Regions from separate parts of the Lentzea sp. NPDC059081 genome, predicted to be linked through region 3. Evidence: riboswitches for the same ligand, from Rfam matches in the RefSeq annotation. Region 3 holds a riboswitch; each other region holds the start of a gene.
What was found. Region 3 has a riboswitch for cobalamin ahead of ACFWV3_RS41825 (CbtB-domain containing protein). Riboswitches for the same ligand answer to the same signal wherever they lie in the genome.

Region 1: linked by a shared signal. The riboswitch ahead of ACFWV3_RS31505 (FecCD family ABC transporter permease) and the one ahead of ACFWV3_RS41825 (CbtB-domain containing protein) in region 3 are both predicted to bind cobalamin.
Region 2: linked by a shared signal. The riboswitch ahead of ACFWV3_RS16035 (ribonucleoside-diphosphate reductase subunit alpha) and the one ahead of ACFWV3_RS41825 (CbtB-domain containing protein) in region 3 are both predicted to bind cobalamin.

Annotation. Positions count from the first base shown of each region.
Region 1 covers NZ_JBHYGW010000018.1:68,215-74,473, forward strand. Annotated here, with positions in the region: gene ACFWV3_RS31500 (ABC transporter ATP-binding protein) at 1-323, opposite strand, end outside; gene ACFWV3_RS31505 (FecCD family ABC transporter permease) at 323-1,345, opposite strand; cobalamin riboswitch at 1,381-1,502, opposite strand; gene ACFWV3_RS31510 (dihydrofolate reductase family protein) at 1,507-2,058, opposite strand; gene ACFWV3_RS31515 (sigma-70 family RNA polymerase sigma factor) at 2,097-3,011, shown strand; gene ACFWV3_RS31520 (hypothetical protein) at 3,008-3,511, opposite strand; gene ACFWV3_RS31525 (putative T7SS-secreted protein) at 3,527-4,882, opposite strand; gene ACFWV3_RS31530 (hypothetical protein) at 4,879-5,325, opposite strand; gene ACFWV3_RS31535 (SseB family protein) at 5,322-5,702, opposite strand; gene ACFWV3_RS31540 (YciI family protein) at 5,920-6,259, shown strand, end outside.
Region 2 covers NZ_JBHYGW010000006.1:133,942-140,200, reverse strand. Annotated here, with positions in the region: gene ACFWV3_RS16055 (YncE family protein) at 1-543, shown strand, start outside; gene ACFWV3_RS16050 (MbtH family protein) at 547-735, opposite strand; gene idi (isopentenyl-diphosphate Delta-isomerase) at 848-1,426, shown strand; gene ACFWV3_RS16040 (ribonucleotide-diphosphate reductase subunit beta) at 1,481-2,518, opposite strand; gene ACFWV3_RS16035 (ribonucleoside-diphosphate reductase subunit alpha) at 2,518-4,893, opposite strand; cobalamin riboswitch at 4,999-5,208, opposite strand; gene ACFWV3_RS16030 (LysE/ArgO family amino acid transporter) at 5,252-5,800, opposite strand; gene ACFWV3_RS16025 (LysR family transcriptional regulator ArgP) at 5,901-6,259, shown strand, end outside.
Region 3 covers NZ_JBHYGW010000039.1:32,906-39,164, forward strand. Annotated here, with positions in the region: gene ACFWV3_RS41800 (ABC transporter permease) at 1-26, shown strand, start outside; gene ACFWV3_RS41805 (MFS transporter) at 1-1,116, opposite strand, end outside; gene ACFWV3_RS41810 (PAC2 family protein) at 1,195-2,097, opposite strand; gene ACFWV3_RS41815 (HAD family hydrolase) at 2,385-3,041, shown strand; gene ACFWV3_RS41820 (CbtA family protein) at 3,038-3,790, opposite strand; gene ACFWV3_RS41825 (CbtB-domain containing protein) at 3,807-3,995, opposite strand; cobalamin riboswitch at 4,049-4,181, opposite strand; gene ACFWV3_RS41830 ((2Fe-2S)-binding protein) at 4,252-4,902, opposite strand; gene ACFWV3_RS41835 (phosphoribosyl-ATP diphosphatase) at 5,011-5,274, shown strand; gene hisG (ATP phosphoribosyltransferase) at 5,288-6,148, shown strand; gene ACFWV3_RS41845 (antibiotic biosynthesis monooxygenase) at 6,145-6,259, shown strand, end outside.

The DNA.
Region 1 (6,259 bases), on a different contig from region 3:
ACCACCTCTCGGTCGTGAGCCGGGGAGCGGTCGTGCGGCAGGCGGCCCATCTCCACGACCTCGGCGACCGTGAAGTCGAACTCGACCTGCGACTCCTGGGTCAGCGCGGACAGCTCGCGGGCCAGGTCGTGTCGCTTGTGGACGTTGCGGCCGTCGATCAGCACGGCGCCCGCGTCCGGCTTCAGGGCGCGGTAGACGCAGCGCAGGGTCGTGGACTTGCCGCTGCCGTTCGGGCCGACGATGCCGACCACCTCGTCGTCGGCGGACAGCGTGATGTCCTCGATGATGCCGTCGACGGTGAGCTGCTGGACGTCGACGCGCATCAGCGGCCTCCGAAGACGTAGGTCCTGCGACGCATGAGGAAGATGAAGCACGGCACGCCGATCGCGGCGGTGATGACGCCGAGCGGCAGCTCTTCCGGCGCGGCCAGCATGCGGGCGGCGACGTCGACCCAGACGAGGAACGACGCCCCGGCCAGCGGGGCGAGGGGCAGCACGCGCCGGTGGTCCGCACCGACGACCATCCGCGTGAGGTGCGGCAGCATCAGTCCGACGAACCCGACGGCACCGCTCACCGCGACCAGCACGCCGGTGATGCCCGCGGTGACGATGAACAGGTGCGTGCGGAACCGGGTGACCGCGACGCCGAGCGTGGTCGCGGTCTCGTCCCCCATCGCCAGCGCGTTGAGCTGCCGCGCCTTGGTCATCAGGTACACGATCCCGAGGACCGTCACGGTCAAAGCGATCGGCAACGACTGCCAGTTCGCCCCGCCGAGACTGCCCAGCAGCCAGAACATGGCGCTGCGGGCCGCCTCGCCGTGCGGCGCCTGGAACACGAGCAGCATCGCCACCGCGGAGAACCCGTACGCCAGCGCGGTTCCGGTCAGCACCAGCCGCAGCGGTGTGAGCCCTCGGCTCGTGCGCGCGGTGAGGTAGACCAGCGCCGTGGCGCCGAGACCCGTCAGGAACGCGCCCGTGGACAGCGCGTAGACACCGAGGCCCTGCAACACCCCGAGCGTCGCCACGGCCGTCGCCCCCACGCTCGCGCCCGACGAGATGCCGAGCACGTACGGGTCCGCGAGGGCGTTGCGGACCATGGCCTGGATCGCCACGCCGACCACGCTGAGACCGGCGCCCACGACCGCGGCCAGCAGCACGCGGGGCAGCCGGATGTCCCAGACGATGTGGTACTGGCCGGCGAGGTCGGCGGGGATCGTGCCGCCGGTGAGCGCGGCCCACAGCAGGTCGAGGGTGACGTCGAACGGCACGGAGACGGGACCGAGCGCCACGCCCGCCACGATGCTGACGACGAGCACGCCGACGAGCGCGCTGATCTTGGAGATCACTGGGTCCCTTCCCGCAGTCCACGGCAGGAGTCGGAGTAGCTGTGCATGCCGTGTGCGGGTATTCGGGCTTGCCCCCGGGGAGGGGCCTACCGTTGCGGGTCAGCGCCGGACTTCGACCGGACTTCCCCCACACGCGACATCTGCACTCTAACCCGACACGATCACGTGTCCGTCCGGTACCGCATGAGCGCACCACTCCCCTTCTGCTCCACGGACGTGAGACGCAGCTCTCCCGGAACGGTGAAAAGCCGCTCGCCGGCACCCAGGACCGTCGGGAACACCATCAGCCGGTACTCGTCGACGAGACCGTGTTCGGCCAACGCGCGCACAACGCTGATGCTGCCCACGACGACGATGTCCTGACGTGCCTTCAGCGCGCGCACGGTCGACACGAGATCGTCCGTCACGGATGAGTTCTGCCACGCGTCCGCGCTGGTCAGGGACTTGGACACGACAACCTTGGGGATGGCGTTCATCCGGTCGGCGAACGGGCCGGTGCGGCTGGGCCACAGCTTCGAGAAGTGCTCCCAGGTCGTGCGCCCGAAGAGCATGACGCCGGTCTCGAACAGCGGGCCGAGGTCGAACTTGTCGCCCGCCACCGCCTTCTCCCCGTGCCGGAACGCCCAGCCTCCGCCGGGGGTGCCGGCCCGTCCGTCGGGGTCCTCGACGACGTCGTCCAGTGTGACGAACTCGGTGACAATCAGATCGCTCATGCCAGTACGTACCGGCGACGGCGGTGATACTCATCGCGATGACGAGCACCGGTTTCGAGACGCGTCTGGAGCAGCACCGCCGCGAGCTGCTGGCGTACTGCTACCGCATGCTCGGATCGGTCCACGAGGCCGAGGACCTGGTGCAGGACACGCTGCTCCGCGCGTGGAACGCCCGCGAGCGCTACGACGAGCGCAAGGCCTCGGTCCGCACGTGGCTGTACCGCATCGCGACGAACGTCTGCCTGACGGCGCTGGAGGGCAAGGCGCGCCGGCCGCTGCCGTCCGGGCTGGGCGCGCCGGGCACCGATCCGGAGGCCGCGCTCGTGCCCGCCTTCGAGGTGCCGTGGCTCCAGCCGTTCCCCGACGAGTCGGCCGATCCCGCGGAGCTGGCGGTGCGGCGGGACAGCCTGCGGCTCGCGCTGGTCGCGGCGATGCAGACGTTGCCCGCCCGCCAGCGCGCCGTCTGGGTGCTGCGCGAGGTGCTGGAGTTCAGCGCCGCCGAGGTGGCGGTGCAGCTCGGCACCACCGTCGCGTCGGTCACCAGCGCCCTGCAACGGGCGCGGGCGGGCTTGGCCGGAGTCGCGCCCGCCGGTGATCCCGCCGCCGCCCGCACGGTCGAGGCCTACGTGCGGGCCTTCGAAGCCGCCGACGTCGAGGCGCTCGTCGCGTTGCTCACCGAGGACGCGGTCCTGGAGATGCCGCCGGTCCCGTTGTGGTTCCTCGGGCGCGACGACTACGCGGCGTTCATCCGCCACGTGTTCGCACGGCGCGGCGTCGGCTGGCGCATGACTCCGACCGCCGCCAACGGACAACCGGCCGTCGCCGCCTACACGGGCGACGGCCGGTTGCACACGCTGCAGGTGTTCTCCGTCGTGGACGGGCTGATCGCCCACACCTTCGTCTTCCAGGACCCGGCGGTGTTCGCGGCGTTCGACCTGCCCGCGACGCTCTAGGAACCCGGCGCGAACCGGTCGAAGTACGCCGCGCAGTTCGCCATCTGCTGCTCGACCAGCCCCCACTTCGGGGTGTCGTGCGGCTCCAGCACCGCGAGCACGTCGACGGTCTCCGTCACCTTCTCGCCGGGCACGAGGACCTCCGCGCGGTCGCCGGGGAAGATCGACACCTGGTGCCCGACGTGCCACACGTCCCGCCGGGCGCCCTTCACGAGCACCTTCCACAGCGGCGGCGCGAACTGCTCCAGGTCCTCCAGCTCGTTGCGGATCTTCCACAGGGCGTTGAAGACGGAGTCACCGGTGGACGTCCTGCGGCCGAACGGGCCGTAGAGCGCCATCGTGATCTCCTGCATCGTCCGCGCCTGCCAGACGACGCGTCCGACCCACACCTGTTCCCTGCCCGACGCGGGATCCTCGCCGTACAGCGGAACCTGGCGCGACACCGGGGGGAACTCACCACCGCGCGTCCACTCCGGCATCTCTTCCGACTGGGTCTGCACTGTCTCGACGCTCCTCTAGGCGTGCTTGTCCAGGATGTCGCGCATCATCTGCCGCTGCTGGGCCATGCGCTGTTCGGTCGCGGTGCGCTCGGCGAGCGAGAGCTGCGGCAACGAGTCCTGCATCTCCGCGACGGACCGCTGGAGCTGGAAGTACTGGCTCTTGTCGGGTTCCGGCAGGTGCTCCGGCTCCCGGACGCGGGGCTGCTCGTCCGGCTCGTGCCTCGGTTCCTCCGCAGGAGGGTCGGGCTCGCGGTCGTGCGGCGCGGGCTCGTCCGTCTTCTGTGGACCGAACGGTTCGTCGCCGTGGTGCGGGTGGTAGTCCTGCGTGTGCGCCGGCGGCTCGTAGCCGGGACGGTGCCACGGCGGCAGTCCGTCGTCGACGTGCTTCGCGACCTGCGTGGCAGCCTGTTCGGTCGCTTCGCGCAGCACCGCTTTCTCGGCCGCGCCGACCAGACCCGCACCGTCCGTCGCGACGGCGATGGCCGCGTCACCGGTGAGCCTGCCGAGTGCCGAGAACGGGTCCTTCTTCCACTCCTCGAAGTTCAGGAGCCCTCGCACGGCCTCGGCCGGATGCGTGGCCAGGTGCACCATGCCGGACGCCTGCTTCACCAGGTGCTCCGCGTACTCGCCGGGGTGGGCGACGTTGTACGGGTCGAGCGGGTTGCCGGCCCTGACCATCTCGAGCAGGTTCAGGCCCGACTCGGCCATGCCGGAGTGGAACGACGACACCTGAGTGACGGTCTGCTCGAAGCTGTCCTCGATCGAGGCGGCGAACTTCGACAGGAACCCCGGTTCCTCCGGCGCCCTGTCCTTCGCCTTCGTGACGATCGCCGCGGTCTCGGCCGCCGCGGCCTTCAGCGTCCTGCGCGCGTCGGCGAGCATCCGCCGCGCCGCCTCGCGCTTGGCCTTGCCGGGATCGACGAACGGCGCGAGCGGCACCGGCACCGGGCCACCCGCTTCGGCAGCGGCGGAAGCCTTGCGGTGCTGGGACTCCGCAGCGTCACGTTCGTCCTCGGCCGCCTTCGTCTCCGCCTCGGCCTCGTCGTGCAGCCGGATCGCTTCGACGGCCGCGCGTTGTGCGCGCTCGACCGCGCCGCGGTAGGTCGTCAGCGCCTCGACGACGGGCCCGAACGCCTCGGCCGCGTCCCGCCACTTCGGCATCTCCTGGGAGAAGTACCGCTGGAACCTCTCCGCCGCCTCGCCCGTCCAGTGCCCCACGTCCAGTGTGGACAGCCCCGAGCTCGCCTCCTGGCAGGCGTTCGAGAGCTTGCGCAGGCCGGTCGTGGTCTCGTCGAGCGTCATGACGTCGCCCGGCACGAGCTCCACGGGGTCACGGGTGTCGCCGAGCTCACCGCGTCCGAACAGGCTCATGGACGATCACCGGCCGGCTTGAACGAGGCCTGCCGCCCCGGCGACGAGAAGGCAGCCGGTTCCCGCAGCAGGTCCTCCCACGACTTCCTCGTCGGGTCGGCCGTGGAGTTCGGGTCGCCGATCAGCAGCTGGAAACCCTGCTTGAGCTTGTCCTCGGCCTCCTCGTAGACGCTGCGGGTGTCCGTCAGCGCCTCGACCATCGCCGCGCCCTCCTTGACGAGATGGCGCACGCCCCACTTCCAGCGGTCGAAGAACTCCTCCAGCGCGTCGGCGAGCACGTCGTCCCCGCACTCGTCCTCGTCGGGGCAGAGGAACCCGAGGCTGGTCGTGCCGGCCATCAGGTGGCCGCCGTCGGGCGCGAACTCCTTGAGCAGCGCCACCGTGTCGTTGATGCCCTTGATCGACCGGTTCATCGCGCCGAGGTCGACGCCGAACCCGGTCACGCGTCCACCGCCAGCGCGTCGGCGACGATGCCGCGCACCGGCGGCAGGGTCATCATGTGCGCGGTGCCGGTGTCGAAGACGACGCCGGTGCGCCGCGGCAACGCCGGCAGGTAGTGGTCGAGCAGCCGCGCACCCGTGACGGCCAGGTGGTCGGCGGCCGGTTCGCCGCGCGCCTCCACGTGCTGTGCCAGCAGGCCGGGGCTGGAGAAGGCGGCCAGCCAGTCGAGTCCTTCGAACGTGACCACCGGCAACGACAGCGGGTCCACCCGCCGCAGGTACACCGTGCTCGCGCGGAACGCCCTGACGAAGGCCGCCGGGTCCCCCTCACCGTCGCGGTAGCGCCTCGCGTGGGCGACGGCCTGGTTCTCGTCGTGCATGTCTCTCCTGTTCCACCAATCCCCCCAGATCGGCGGAGCCGTACGTTACCGATTGATCACCGTCCGTATCGGGTGAGAACCGGTGACTGAGGCGGGAGTCACGCGCAAAAGATCTTGGAAAAGATTTCTGCGGCCGTGTCGATCCGGCGCTGGACCCGTTCGACCTGTGGATGCTGAGGGGGTCGCACGGCCCCAACGAGACGCAGGGAGACACACCGTGAAGTACATGCTGATCATGCGCGCCACCGACGAGGGCTTCGCGAGCATGGGCGAGATCGACTTCGACAAGATGCTGGAGACCGTCGGCGCCTTCAACGAGGAGCTGATCCGCGCCGGCGTGCTGCTCGCCGCCGAGGGCCTGTCCGACCCGTCCGAGGGCGTCGTCGTCGACTACTCCGCCGAGCCGCCGGTCGTCACGGACGGCCCGTACGGCGAGACCAAGGAGCTGTTCAACGGCTTCTACCTGCTCAACGTGTCCTCCAGGGAGGAGGCGGTCGAGTGGGCGAAGCGCATGCCGCTGACGGGGCCCGGCTTCAAGACCGAGATCCGCCGGGTGC
Region 2 (6,259 bases), on a different contig from region 3:
TTCGACTCGGTGTCCGTGGTCGACCTGACCACCATGACCGAGCTGCAGAAGATCGCGGTCGGCGACCGCCCGATCGGCGTGGCCCTCACGCCCGACGGCGCCAGCGCCTACGTCACGAACTTCAACAGCAACACGGTGTCGGTCATCGACACGGCGTCGAACACGGTCACCGGCACCATCGCCGTCGGCCAGCGCCCGGTGGGCATCGCGGTGAACTTCGTGCCGCCGGCCCCGTCGAAGCTCGTCGCCGGCACCGCGCTGTTGCAGCTGCGGCTCCTCGGCTTCACGGTCAAGGGCCTCAACGCCACGCTGACCGAGAAGCACACCGGGGCACCGGTCGCCGGTCAGAAGGTCGTGTTCCAGACCGTGAAGGGCACGCCGTTGTGCACCGCGACGACCAACGCGTCCGGCAAGGCCGTCTGCGACTCGCAGGTGCCGCTGCTGGTCGGTCTGTCGACGCTGCTTCAGGGCTTCACGGCGTCGTACGCGGGCAACAACGAGCACGGCGGCGCGTCGGCCCACGGGTACATCACGCTGCTGTGAGTGTCAGGCCGCGGCCGGCAGGTCGGCCCGGAGCGCGTTGACGTAGTCCGAGCAGGACTGCTTGCAGGCGACTCCGTGGACGACCTGCCAGCCGGCGGGCACCTGCAGCACCGCGGGCCAGATCGAGTACTGGCCCGTTGGGCTGACCAGCACCAGGAACATGGTGTGAGCCTGAGCGAACGGGGAAGTCATGCCCCCAGGGTGACGTGCGCCACCTAGGGGGCGGCTATCCCCGCGCTCGAGCTCTCACCCGGAAGCCTGGTTCCCGATCTTCGGCCACGTGTGATTACGTGGGGGCGTGACTGTGGAACAGGTGGTCCTCCTGGCCGAGGACGGTTCGGCCATCGGCGTCGAGGACAAGGCCGTGGTGCACCACGCGGACACCCCGCTGCACTTGGCGTTTTCCAGCTATGTCTTCGACTCGGACGGCAACACGGTGCTGACACGCCGCGCGTTGCACAAGAAGACCTTCCCCGGCCTGTGGACGAACACCTGCTGCGGCCACCCGGCGCCCGGCGAGGACATCGCCCAGGCCGTGGTGCGCCGCCTGCGGGACGAGCTCGGCATGGCGGTCTCCGAGCCCGAGCTGCTGCTGCCGGCCTTCCGCTACCGCGCCGAGATGGACGGCGTGGTCGAGAACGAGATGTGCCCGGTGTTCCGGGTCCTCACCGACGACGACCCCACGCCCAACCCGGACGAGGTCGACTCCACCGAACGGGTGGCGTGGACGAAGTTCGCCTCCGACGTCCTCGACGGCACGCGCGAGATCTCGCCGTGGTCGCGTCTGCAGGTCGCCGAGCTGGTGAAGCTCGGGCCCGATCCGCTGGACTGGCCGGTCGCGGACCGGGCAGGGCTTCCCGAGGCGGCGTCACCACTGCGGTAGGCGCTTCTGTCGAACGGCGGGTGGTCGCGCGGACGTGCGACCACCCGCCTCGGCTCACCACTCCAGCGAGCCACCGTTCTGGTACTCGATGACACGGGTCTCGAAGAAGTTCTTCTCCTTCTTCAGGTCCATCATCTCCGACATCCACGGGAACGGGTTCTCCGTCTGCGCCCACACCGGCTCCAGGCCGAGCTGCGCGCAGCGGCGGTTCGTGATGAACCGCATGTACTGCTCGCACAGGTCGGCGTTGAGCCCCAGGATCCCGCCCGGCATCGTGTCGCGGCCGTAGGCGATCTCCAGCTCGCACCCCTCGGCGAGCATCGTGCGCACCTCCTTCTGGAACACGTCGTTCCACAGGTGCGGGTTCTCGATCTTGATCTGGTTGATCGCGTCGATGCCGAAGTTCAGGTGGATCGACTCGTCGCGCAGGATGTACTGGTACTGCTCGGCGATGCCGACCATCTTGTTGCGCCGGCCGAGCGACAGGATCTGCGCGAACCCCGTGTAGAACCACATGCCCTCGAAGACCACGTAGAACGCGACGAGGTCCTTGAGGAACGCCTGGTCCTTGTCGGGCGTGCCGGTCTTGAACTCCGGGTCCTCCAGGTGCTGCGTGAACTGCAACGCCCACGCGGCCTTGTCCGTGATGGACGGGATCTCCCGGTACATGTTGAACAGCTCGCCCTCGTCGAGGCCGAGCGACTCGCAGATGTACTGGAACGTGTGAGTGTGCACGGCCTCCTCGAAGGCCTGCCGCAGCAGGTACTGGCGGCACTCGGGGTTGGTCAGGTGCCGGTACACCGCGAGCACGATGTTGTTGGCCACCAACGACTCCGACGTGGCGAAGAAGCCGAGGTTCCGCTTGATCATGCGGCGTTCCTCGTCGGTCAGCCCGTCCTTCGACTTCCACAGGCCGATGTCGGCCTGCATCGAGACCTCGGTCGGCATCCAGTGGTTGTTGCAGCCGTTGAGGTACTTCTCCCACGCCCAGTGGTACTTGAGCGGCAGCAGCTGGTTGACGTCGGCGCGACAGTTGATCATCGCCTTGTCGTCGACGCTCACCCGTGCGGCGCCGGCTTCGATGTCGCTCATTACTGGCAGGCCTCGCAGTCGGGGTCGGTGATGGAGCAGTTCGGGTCGGTCACGGCGACGGGGGAGACGGCGTTGAGCTTGCCGTCGGTGCCCTGCAACGTGGACTTCTCCACGTGGGTCGCGCTCTGCGTGCGCAGGTAGTAGGTCGTCTTCAGCCCGCGCAGCCACGCCAGCTGGTACAGCTCGTCGAGCTTGCGGCCGCTCGGCTGGGCCAGGTAGAGGTTCAGCGACTGCGCCTGGTCGATCCACTTCTGCCGGCGCGACCCCGCCTCGACCAGCCAGGAGCTGTCGACCTCGAACGCCGTGGCGTACAAGGCCTTCAGATACGGCGGCACGCGGTCGATCGCGCCGAGGCTGCCGTCGTGCAGCTTGAGGTCGGAGATCATCCGCTCGTCCCACAGCTTGCGCTGCTTGAGCGCCCGCACCAGGTCGGGGTTGACGACGGTGAAGTCGCCGGACATGTTCGACTTCACGTACAGGTTGCGGTAGAGCGGTTCGATCGACTGGTTCACGCCGGTGATGTTGGCGATCGTCGCGGTCGGCGCGATGGCCATGACGTTCGAGTTCCGCATGCCGCTCCGGGCCTTGGTCCGCACGGCATCCCAAGCCAATGTGGACTCGCGGTTCACCTGGAGCTCGCCGTCGGCGCGGCTCGCGGCGAGGATCTCCAGCGAGTCGATCGGCAGGATCCCCCTGCTCCACAACGATCCGTCGAACGACTCGTACGCGCCGCGTTCCCGCGCGAGATCGGCGGACGCCTCGATGGCGTAGTAGCTGATCTCCTCCATGCTGCGGTCGGCGAACTCGACGGCCTCCTGCGACGCCATCGGCGTGCCGAGCGTGAACAACGCGTCCTGGAAGCCCATCAGCCCCAGGCCCACCGGCCGGTGCCGCAGGTTGGAGTTCTTCGCTTCCGGGATCGTGTAGTAGTTCACGTCGACGACGTTGTCGAGCATCCGCACGGCCGTCCGCACGGTCTTCTCGAGCCGCGCGTGGTCGATGCCGCCGCCGGTCACGTGCCGGGCGAGGTTGACGCTGCCCAGGTTGCACACCGCGACCTCGTCGACCGCGGTGTTGAGGGTGATCTCCGTGCACAGGTTCGACGAGTGCACGACCCCGCTGTGCTGCTGCGGCGACCGCAGGTTGCACGGGTCCTTGAACGTGATCCACGGGTGGCCGGTCTCGAACAGCATGGTCAGCATCCGCCGCCACAGGTCGACGGCGGGCAGCCGGCGGAAGACCTTGATCTCGCCGTTGTCGGCCTTCTCCTCGTAGGCCCGGTACTTCTCGGCGAACTCCGCGCCGAACGCGTCGTGCAGGTCGGGCACCTCGTCGGGGGAGAAGAGCGTCCACTGACCACCGGCGCGCACCCGGCGCAGGAACTCGTCCGGCACCCAGTTCGCGGTGTTCATGTCGTGGGTGCGGCGGCGCTCGTCGCCGGTGTTCTTGCGCAGGTCGAGGAACTCCTCGACGTCGATGTGCCAGGTCTCGAGGTAGGCGCAGACCGCGCCCTTGCGTTTTCCTCCCTGGTTGACCGCCACCGCCGTGTCGTTCGCGATCTTCAGGAACGGCACCACGCCCTGTGACTTGCCGTTGGTCCCCTTGATGTGCGCACCGATCCCGCGCACCGGCGTCCAGTCGTTCCCCAGCCCACCGGCGAACTTCGACAGCAGCGCGTTGTTGCTGATGCCGTGGAAGATCGAGGCGAGGTCGTCGTCCACGGTCGTCAGGAAGCACGACGACAGCTGCGGCCGCGTGGTGCCCGAGTTGAACAGCGTCGGCGTCGAGCACATGAAGTCGAACGACGAGAGCAGCTCGTAGAACTCGATCGCGCGGGCGTCGCGGTCGTCCTCCTGCAGCGCGAGACCCATGGCCACGCGCATGAAGAACGCCTGCGGCAGCTCGTAGCGGCGGTCGTCGTGGTGCAGGAAGTAGCGGTCGTACAGCGTCTGCATGCCCAGGAACTGGAAGTTCAGGTCACGGGACGCGTCCAGTGCCGCGCCGAGCCGGGCGAGGTCGAAGTCCGCGAGCCGGGGGTCGAGCTGGCCCAGCTCGATGCCGTGGTGGACGAACGAGGCGAAGTACGACGGGTAGCGCTCGGTCATCTCGGCGTGCGTCAGCGGCACTCCGCACGCCTCGGTGCGCAGCTTGTCCAGCAGCAGCCGGGCGCTGACGTAGGAGTAGTCCGGGTCGAGCTCGACCATCGCGCGGGCGGCCATGATCGGTGCCAGGGCCAGCTCGGCGTCGGTGATGCCGTCGTAGAGGTTCCGCTTCGTCTCGGCGAGGACCGCCTCGGCCGAGGCGTTGGGCAGGTCGGCACACGCTTCGTGGACGACCCCTGATAGTCGGTCCAGCGGTGTCGGCTGGTCGGGCACGCTCTCTCCTCGCGAGCAAGCCCGAGAGAACGCGTGCGCGCGCCGGTGGACACGCCACCGGTGCACACAGCCGCCCTCCCTCGGGGCACCGTGTAGTGCGCGCAGGCTTGCGCGCACACCAGTGGCAGGTCTTCGGACTCGTGGGCGCCGGGCACGCTCCTACCGGCCGTCGCTTCCCAGGCCTGGGCCCAGTGCTTCGTTGACGGCTTTCGTTCCCACTCACCGCTGCGGGGCAGTCCCGGACTTCCACCGGGTTCCCTCTTGCCTCACCCGCCCGTTGCTCCGGGCCGGTGAACCACCAGCGCGGCAGATACTACATGTGGTGGTGGCCGCTTGATCACCACCCAAGATGCGCGTGTCACGCGCCGGCGATCAAGGCGACTCCGAGGACCGTCATCACGGCGGCGACCACGCCGTCGAGTACCCGCCACGCGCGCGGCCTCGCGAACAGCGGGCTGAGCAGGCGGGCGCCGAACCCCAGTGCGACGAACCACAGGACGCTCGCCGTCACCGCGCCGACCCCGAAGAGCCACCGGCCGGCCGCGATCGACCCGAGCAGGAACAGCGTGTCGAGGTACACGTGCGGGTTGAGCCACGTCAGCGCGAGCGCCGTGAGCACGGGTCGTCCGGACGGTTCGCCGGAGACATCCATCGAGGACGGCCGCAGTGCCCGCCGGGCCGCCAGGAACCCGTACCCCAGCAGGAAGATCCCGCCCACGACCGCGGCGGCGGTGACCAGCGACGGCCACTTCCGCACGACCGCACCGAACCCGGCGACGCCCACCGCGACCAGGATCGCGTCCGAGACGGCGCAGACGGCGACCACCTTCGCCACGGCGTGCCGTCGAAGTCCTTGGCGCAGCACGAAAGCGTTCTGCGCGCCGATCGCGACGATCAGGGTCATCATGGTGCCGAAGCCGAGGAGGAGGTCAGTCACACCGCAGAACGGTATTGACGCGTTTTAGATGAGAACAGCTAAAGATTCTTACGTAGCATTAGCGCTCGTGATGGATCTCGACCTGGTGCGCACGCTGCTGGCCGTCGTCGACGCGGGCACGTTCGACGCGGCGGCCGCGGCGTTGCACGTCACGCCCTCCGCTGTCTCGCAACGGATCAAGGCCCTCGAACACCGCACCGGCCGGGTGCTGCTGGTGCGCGCCCGCCCGGTGCGGCTGACCCCGTCGGGCGAGGTGCTGGTCCGCTACGGTCGCCAACTGCTCGCGCTCGACCAGGACCTGGACGCGGCGCTGGGCGAGGACGCCGTCGTGCGCGTGCCGGTCGCCGTGAACGCCGACTCGCTCGCCACGTGGTTCCTGCCCGCCCTGCAACGGGTTCTGCCGGAGCTCAGGATCTCGTTCGACCTGCA
Region 3 (6,259 bases):
TCCGGCGCCGCGACCTGACCACGTGACGACCGCCGGCACGAGGATCAGCAGGGCCGCTGGGACGAGGAACCCCAGCAGCGGATGCGACTGGTAGAGCGGGACGAACGCCAACGGGGCCGAGGCGGCGCCCATGAAGCGCAGCGACTGCACGACGCTGACGCTGCCACCCCTGTTGGCGTTCTCGCTCTGCAGCACCAGCGCGTTGATGCTCACCAGCACGCCCTGCGCCGCCGCGCCGGTCAGGGCCCACGCGATGACGACCATCGCCGCGAACGGCGAGGTGCCCGCCGCGGCGATCAGCGCCCCGCCGAGCGTCGAGCCGACGACGACAATGGTGGTGGCGCCGAACCGGTCGATGGCCTTGCCGATGTACCGCGCGGTCAGGAACCCGACGATGCCGAACCCGGTGAGCAGCAGCCCGCGTTCGCCGGCGCCGAGCCCGAACACGTCGTCGAGCCGGAACGCCACGAGGAACGACAACCCGCCCAGACAGCCCCAGCCGACGAACGCGATGACGGCGGGCCGGATGGTGCTCGGCACGAACGCGCTGCGCAGGCTCGCGTTGCGCTCGGGTTCGGCATCGGTCTGCGGCACACCGAGAACGGCGAGCCCGACGGCCACGACCGCGATCACCACGAACGCCAGCCGCCAGTCGATCTCGGCGGTGAGCCCGCCGACGAGCGGCGCGGAGGTCTGCCCTGCCGCCTGCATCGACCCGAACAACCCGAGCGCGCGCCCGAGCTTCTCCTTCGGCGTCGACGCGGCGATCACCGCGAGCAGCACCGGCGTGGTGAACGAGTTCGACGCGCCCTGCAACGCCCGCGAGGCCAGCAGCACCTCGAACGACCACGCGGACGCGGCGAGCAACGACGTGACCGCGTAGGCGATGTAGGCGATCCGGACCGTCCGTTGTGGACCCCAGCGCTGCGCCAGCGTGCCGGACACGAGCATCAGCACGGCGAACGGCACGAGGTAGTACGTCAGCGTCGACGCCGCCTCACCCGGTGAGCGGCCGAAGCTGCCGCCGATCTCCGGCAGGATCGACGTCGTCACGGCGCCGCCGAACGGCCCGATCAGGGCACCGGCGTACAACCCGGCGCGGGTCAAGCGGCCCACAGACACCTCCGCCGCTCACCCTAGTGGGGGAGCGGCGGAGATGCTTGCCTCAGCTAACTTTTTTCGGGGCCGACTTCGTCACTGGCGGGGACCGGCCGACGGCCAGCCGGGACCGCGGCCGCGCCGGCGCAGGTACCGCTCGAACTCCGCGGCGATGTCGTCCCCGGAGGCCTCGGTGATCTGCATGGCCGCGTCGCCGCGTTCCTCCAGCGCCCGCACGTAGTTGCGCACGTCCTCGTCCTCGTCGGCCATCTCGGTGACCGTGCGCTCCCACTCCTCCGCCTGCTCCGGCAGCGCGCCGAGCGGGACCTCGATGTCGAGGACCTCCTCCACCCGGTGCAGCAGCGCGAGCGTGGCCTTGGGCGACGGGGGCTGCGAGACGTAGTGCGGCACGGCGGCCCAGAACGAGATCGCCGGGACGCCCGCCTGCACGCACGCGTCCTGGAACACGCCGACGATGCCGGTCGGGCCCTCGTACTTCGAGTGCTCCAGGCCGAACTTCTCGGCGGCGTCCGGGTCGTAGGCGGTGCCGGTCACGGGCACGGGCCGGGTGTGGGGCGTGTCCATCAGCAGCGCGCCCAGCGTCACGACGGTCGTCACCCCGAGGGCGTCGATGTGGCCCAGCAGCTCGGCGGCGAACTTGCGCCACCTCATGTTCGGCTCGATGCCGTGCACGAGGATCACGTCCGCAGAGGAGCCGGGGGGCCTGCACACCGACAGCCGCGTCGTCGGCCAGTCGACCCTGCGGGTGACGCCGTCGACCATGCGGACGGTCGGGCGGGTCACCTGGAAGTCGTAGTAGTCGTCCGGGTCGATCTCGGCGAGCGGGGTGGCGTCCCAGGTGAGTTGGAGGTGCTCGATCGCGGTGCTCGCCGCGTCACCCGCGTCGTTCCAGCCTTCGAAGGCGCACACCATGATCGGGCTCGTGAGTGGCTGGCGCGGGTTCGAGGGGGTCGGGGATTCCTGGGACGGATCGTTCACGGCGCCAGACTACGGCCTCCCACGCACTACTCGTCGCAGGCTTGGCCCATGCGTGATCGCGGAGCGTCGCCGTTCCCGGACGCGCTGGTCAGCAGGCCGCCGACCACGCCGGCGACCTGGTCGGCGCGAACGCGTATCGTGAGTCCCCGGAAGTCCACGGACTGGGGACCGGCTCGTCGAAGCGCCGGCCGGGCACTGGCACAGGCGGGTCCGCGAGGACTCCGGCTGCACCCGGAAACAGTCCACCGACGCCTTCGTGGCGCACCACCCGGAGGCGAAGTACTTCGATGTCTGACTTGCAGGCCGTGCTGTGGGACATGGACGGCACGCTGCTCGACTCCGAGAAGCTGTGGGACATCCCGCTCTACGAGTACGCCGAGAAGCTCGGCGGCGTGCTGTCGCTGGAGACCCGCGAACGCATGGTGGGCAGCAACGTGCCGACGACGATGCGCCTGCTCTTCGCCGACGTGGGCATCGAGCCCACCGACGCCGACATGACCGACGGGGCCGCGTGGATCTCCCGCCGCACCGAGGAGGTCTTCCGCGCGGGCCTGCCGTGGCGTCCCGGCGCGGCCGAGGCGTTGCGCGCGGTGCGTGCCTCCGGCGTGCCGATGGCCCTGGTGACGTCGACCGAACGCTCGCTGACCGAGGTGGCGCTGGACACGATCGGGCGCGACCTGTTCGACGTGACGGTGTGCGGTGACGAGGTCGACGGGCTGAACAAGCCGCTGCCGGAGCCGTACCTGAAGGCGGCGCGGCTGCTCTCGGTCGATCCGGCCCGTTGTGTCGCCATCGAGGACTCGCCGACCGGTGTCGCGGCGGCTGTGGCGGCCGGGTGCACGGTGCTCGTGGTGCCTTGTGACGTCGAGGTGCCGACGGGGGAGCGGCGGGTGTTCCGCGACTCCCTCGCCGGCGTCGATCTCGAGGTGCTGCGCGCGCTCTAAAGCGCGGCGGCGGGTGTCTTCGTGTTGCGCGTAGCGGGGTCGACCAGCAGGCCGAACACCACGCCGATGCCCACGTAGAGCGTGGCCAGCTGCGCGAGCGAGCTGAGCCGGAACTGCCACAGCACGGCCACCGGCATGTCCGCCGGGATCGTGTCCGGCGGCGCGGGGAACGCGAGCAGCACCACCGCGACGGCCGCGACCACCGCGAGGAGCACGCCCGTGACCCGCACCGGCTGCGACTGCGCGCGCAGCTGGTCGGCGAGCCAGCTCGCGCCCCACACGATCGCCAGGCCCGCCACCACCACGCCCAGGTAGAGCGCGGTCCGGTAGTTCACCGTCTCCGGGTCGCCCACGGCCGGCGGGTTGGCCGGGTACTTGAGCCACGGCAGCAGGGCCACCGCGCCGAACACCGCGGCGCCGAAGCTGAGGCTGCGGCTGAACGGGGTGCGGTCGGTGAACCAGCGCTTCGACAGCGCGTAGGCCGTGGCGAACACCAGGCCCACGGCGATGCCGACGATCACCACGCCGAGCATGCCGCCCACGACCTGAGCGCCGCGGCTGACCAGCTCTTCCTCGCCGCCGTGGGAATGGCCGGCCTCGTCGCCGGCGGGTGCGCGAGCCTCCTCGACCGCCAGCGCGGCGCGGATGGGGATCTCGGTGACCAGGAGCTGCACGAGCGCGGAGGCGACACCGGCGATGCCGCCGGCCGCGATCCCGCGCAGTGCGATCGACTTGTACGTCGTCGTCATCTGCGTGATCAGCGGATCAGTGGCAGGGGACGCCGAGGGCGTGGCGGCCGTCGTGGAAGAACTCGTGCAGCAACTCGGAACCCGCGCCGAGCGCGAGGCCGTTCTCCTGCAGGACCAGGTAGGTGACGATCAGGCCGAGCAGTGAGACGGCGAAGGCCCATTTGGGCACGCGGACGGCGGACAGGCTTGCTGCGGGGCTCGTCATGACGGGCTCCTCCATACCTCGTGGAAGGTCAACTCTCCTTGCGGCGCCGCAGCCGGTCTCCTGACTCCCGGATCACCGCTGCCCCCGCGTCTTCCCAGTCCCGGCGGGGACCAGTGACGTGCTCGGCGAGGGCCGCTTCCCGGTCACAGTGGCGAGGACCGCGCCGGATTTCCACCGGCTTCCCGTCACTGCGGCGCGTGCACCGTAAGTTGAGCGGCCCGTTAAGCACAACCGGCCATAAGAGTTGTTGCGTTCCTCACTTCACGAGTGGACAGTCGCCACACTTCCCACCTGCGGCGACGCGGTAGTAAAGACAACAGCTCCGGCGCCGGAACGCGACCTCGCCGGGGATCGAGAAGAATTCTCCCGCCTGCTCGAACGGCGGCGCGCTCATCAGCCGCGCACCGCGCAGTTCCGCTTCCTCGGCCGTGAGCATGCGTGCGCGCACGACCATTTTCAGGGCGCCCGCGATGTTCGACATGGCATTGCCCCACAGCAACCCGCGTGCCACCGGGGCTACGTCCTGGATCGCCTCCACCACGGGGGCGAGCGCCTCCGCCGCCGGTGGGCCCAGGCGCGGCAGGTCGATGCGGACGCTCAGGCCGTTGACCGGGTCGTGGTGCCACCACAGGTTCTCCGGCCGCACGTCGATCGAGAGGTCCGCGGCCGTGAGCGGGCTGAGCAGCCGCGCGGTGTAGCTGAGGAAGAACAGGCTGGCCGCGACGCGGGGTTCGTCGGCGTCGTACCGGGTCGCGATGGCGTCGATGGTGTTCCTGAGGGCGGGACCTTCGAGCAGCGCCGTCCCCGGCAGCCACGAGTCGTCGGGCCTGCCCACGTCGAGGGCGAAGAACGGGTTGATCCCGCGCACCCGGCGCAGCGCTTCGAGGACCTCGGCGAACTCAGACACGGAAGTTCACGCTACTGGGTGTCCATGCAGGACAAATCACGTCCAGGCCGTGGGACGGATCCGACCGCGGTGTGGACGGGGGTTCGTGGGATGGGAGGATGTGGAGTCGTGAAGACCTTCGACTCCCTGTTCGCCGAACTGACCGAACGAGCCGCCACCAAGCCGGCAGGATCCGGCACCGTCGCAGCGCTCGAGGCCGGCGTCCATGCGCAGGGGAAGAAGGTCCTGGAGGAGGCGGGCGAGGTCTGGATCGCCGCCGAGTACGAGTCCGACGAGAAGCTCGCCGAAGAGATCTCGCAGCTGCTCTACCGCCTCCAGGTGATCATGCTGGGCCGTGGCCTCACCCTCGAAGACGTTTACAAGTACCTCTGAAAGAGACTTCCACATGCTGCGCGTAGCAGTCCCGAACAAGGGCGCGCTCGCCGAACGCGCCTCCGCCATGCTCACCGAGGCCGGCTACCGGCAGAGGCACGAGCCGCGCGACCTGACCGTGCTCGACCCCAACAACGACGTCGAGTTCTTCTTCCTGCGCCCCAAGGACATCGCGATCTACGTGGCGTCCGGCGACCTCGACCTCGGCATCACCGGCCGCGACCTGGCGGCCGACTCCGGCGCCGACGACAACGGCTCGTCCGTTGCCGAGCTGCTGGCCCTGGGCTTCGGTTCGTCCACCTTCCGCTACGCGGGCCCCCGCGGCACGGACTGGAAGGTCGAGGACCTGGAGGGCAAGCGCCTCGCCACGGCCTACCCGAAGCTGGTGGGCCGCGACCTGCGCGCCCGCGGCATCACCGCCCAGGTGATCCGCCTCGACGGCGCCGTCGAGATCTCGATCCAGCTCGGCGTGGCCGACCTGATCGCCGACGTGGTGGGCTCCGGCCGCACGCTGAAGCAGCACGACCTGGTGCCGTTCGGCGAGCCGATCTGCGAGTCCGAGGCAGTGCTCGTGCACCGCGCGGGGACCGAGGTGACTGCGGCGAAGAGGCAGCTGACGGCCCGCCTGCAGGGCGTGGTGTTCGCCCAGCAGTACCTGATGCTCGACTACGACTGCCCGCGCTCGATCCTGGACCAGGCCGTGGGCCTCACCCCGGGCCTCGAGTCGCCGACCGTCGCACCGCTGGCCGACGACAACTGGGTGGCCGTCCGCGCGATGGTGTCGCGCAAGGAGGCCAACCAGGTGATGGACGAGCTGGCCGCCATCGGCGCCAAGGCCGTGCTGGCGTCGGACATCAGGTTCTGCCGCCTGTGATCCTGGAGCAGGCCGTCCTGGACGTCGTGCCGGGACTCTCGGACGAGTTCGAGTGGGCGTTCGGCGAGGCGCGGTCGTTGATCAGCGCCTCGCCGGGCTTCCTCGGCCTGG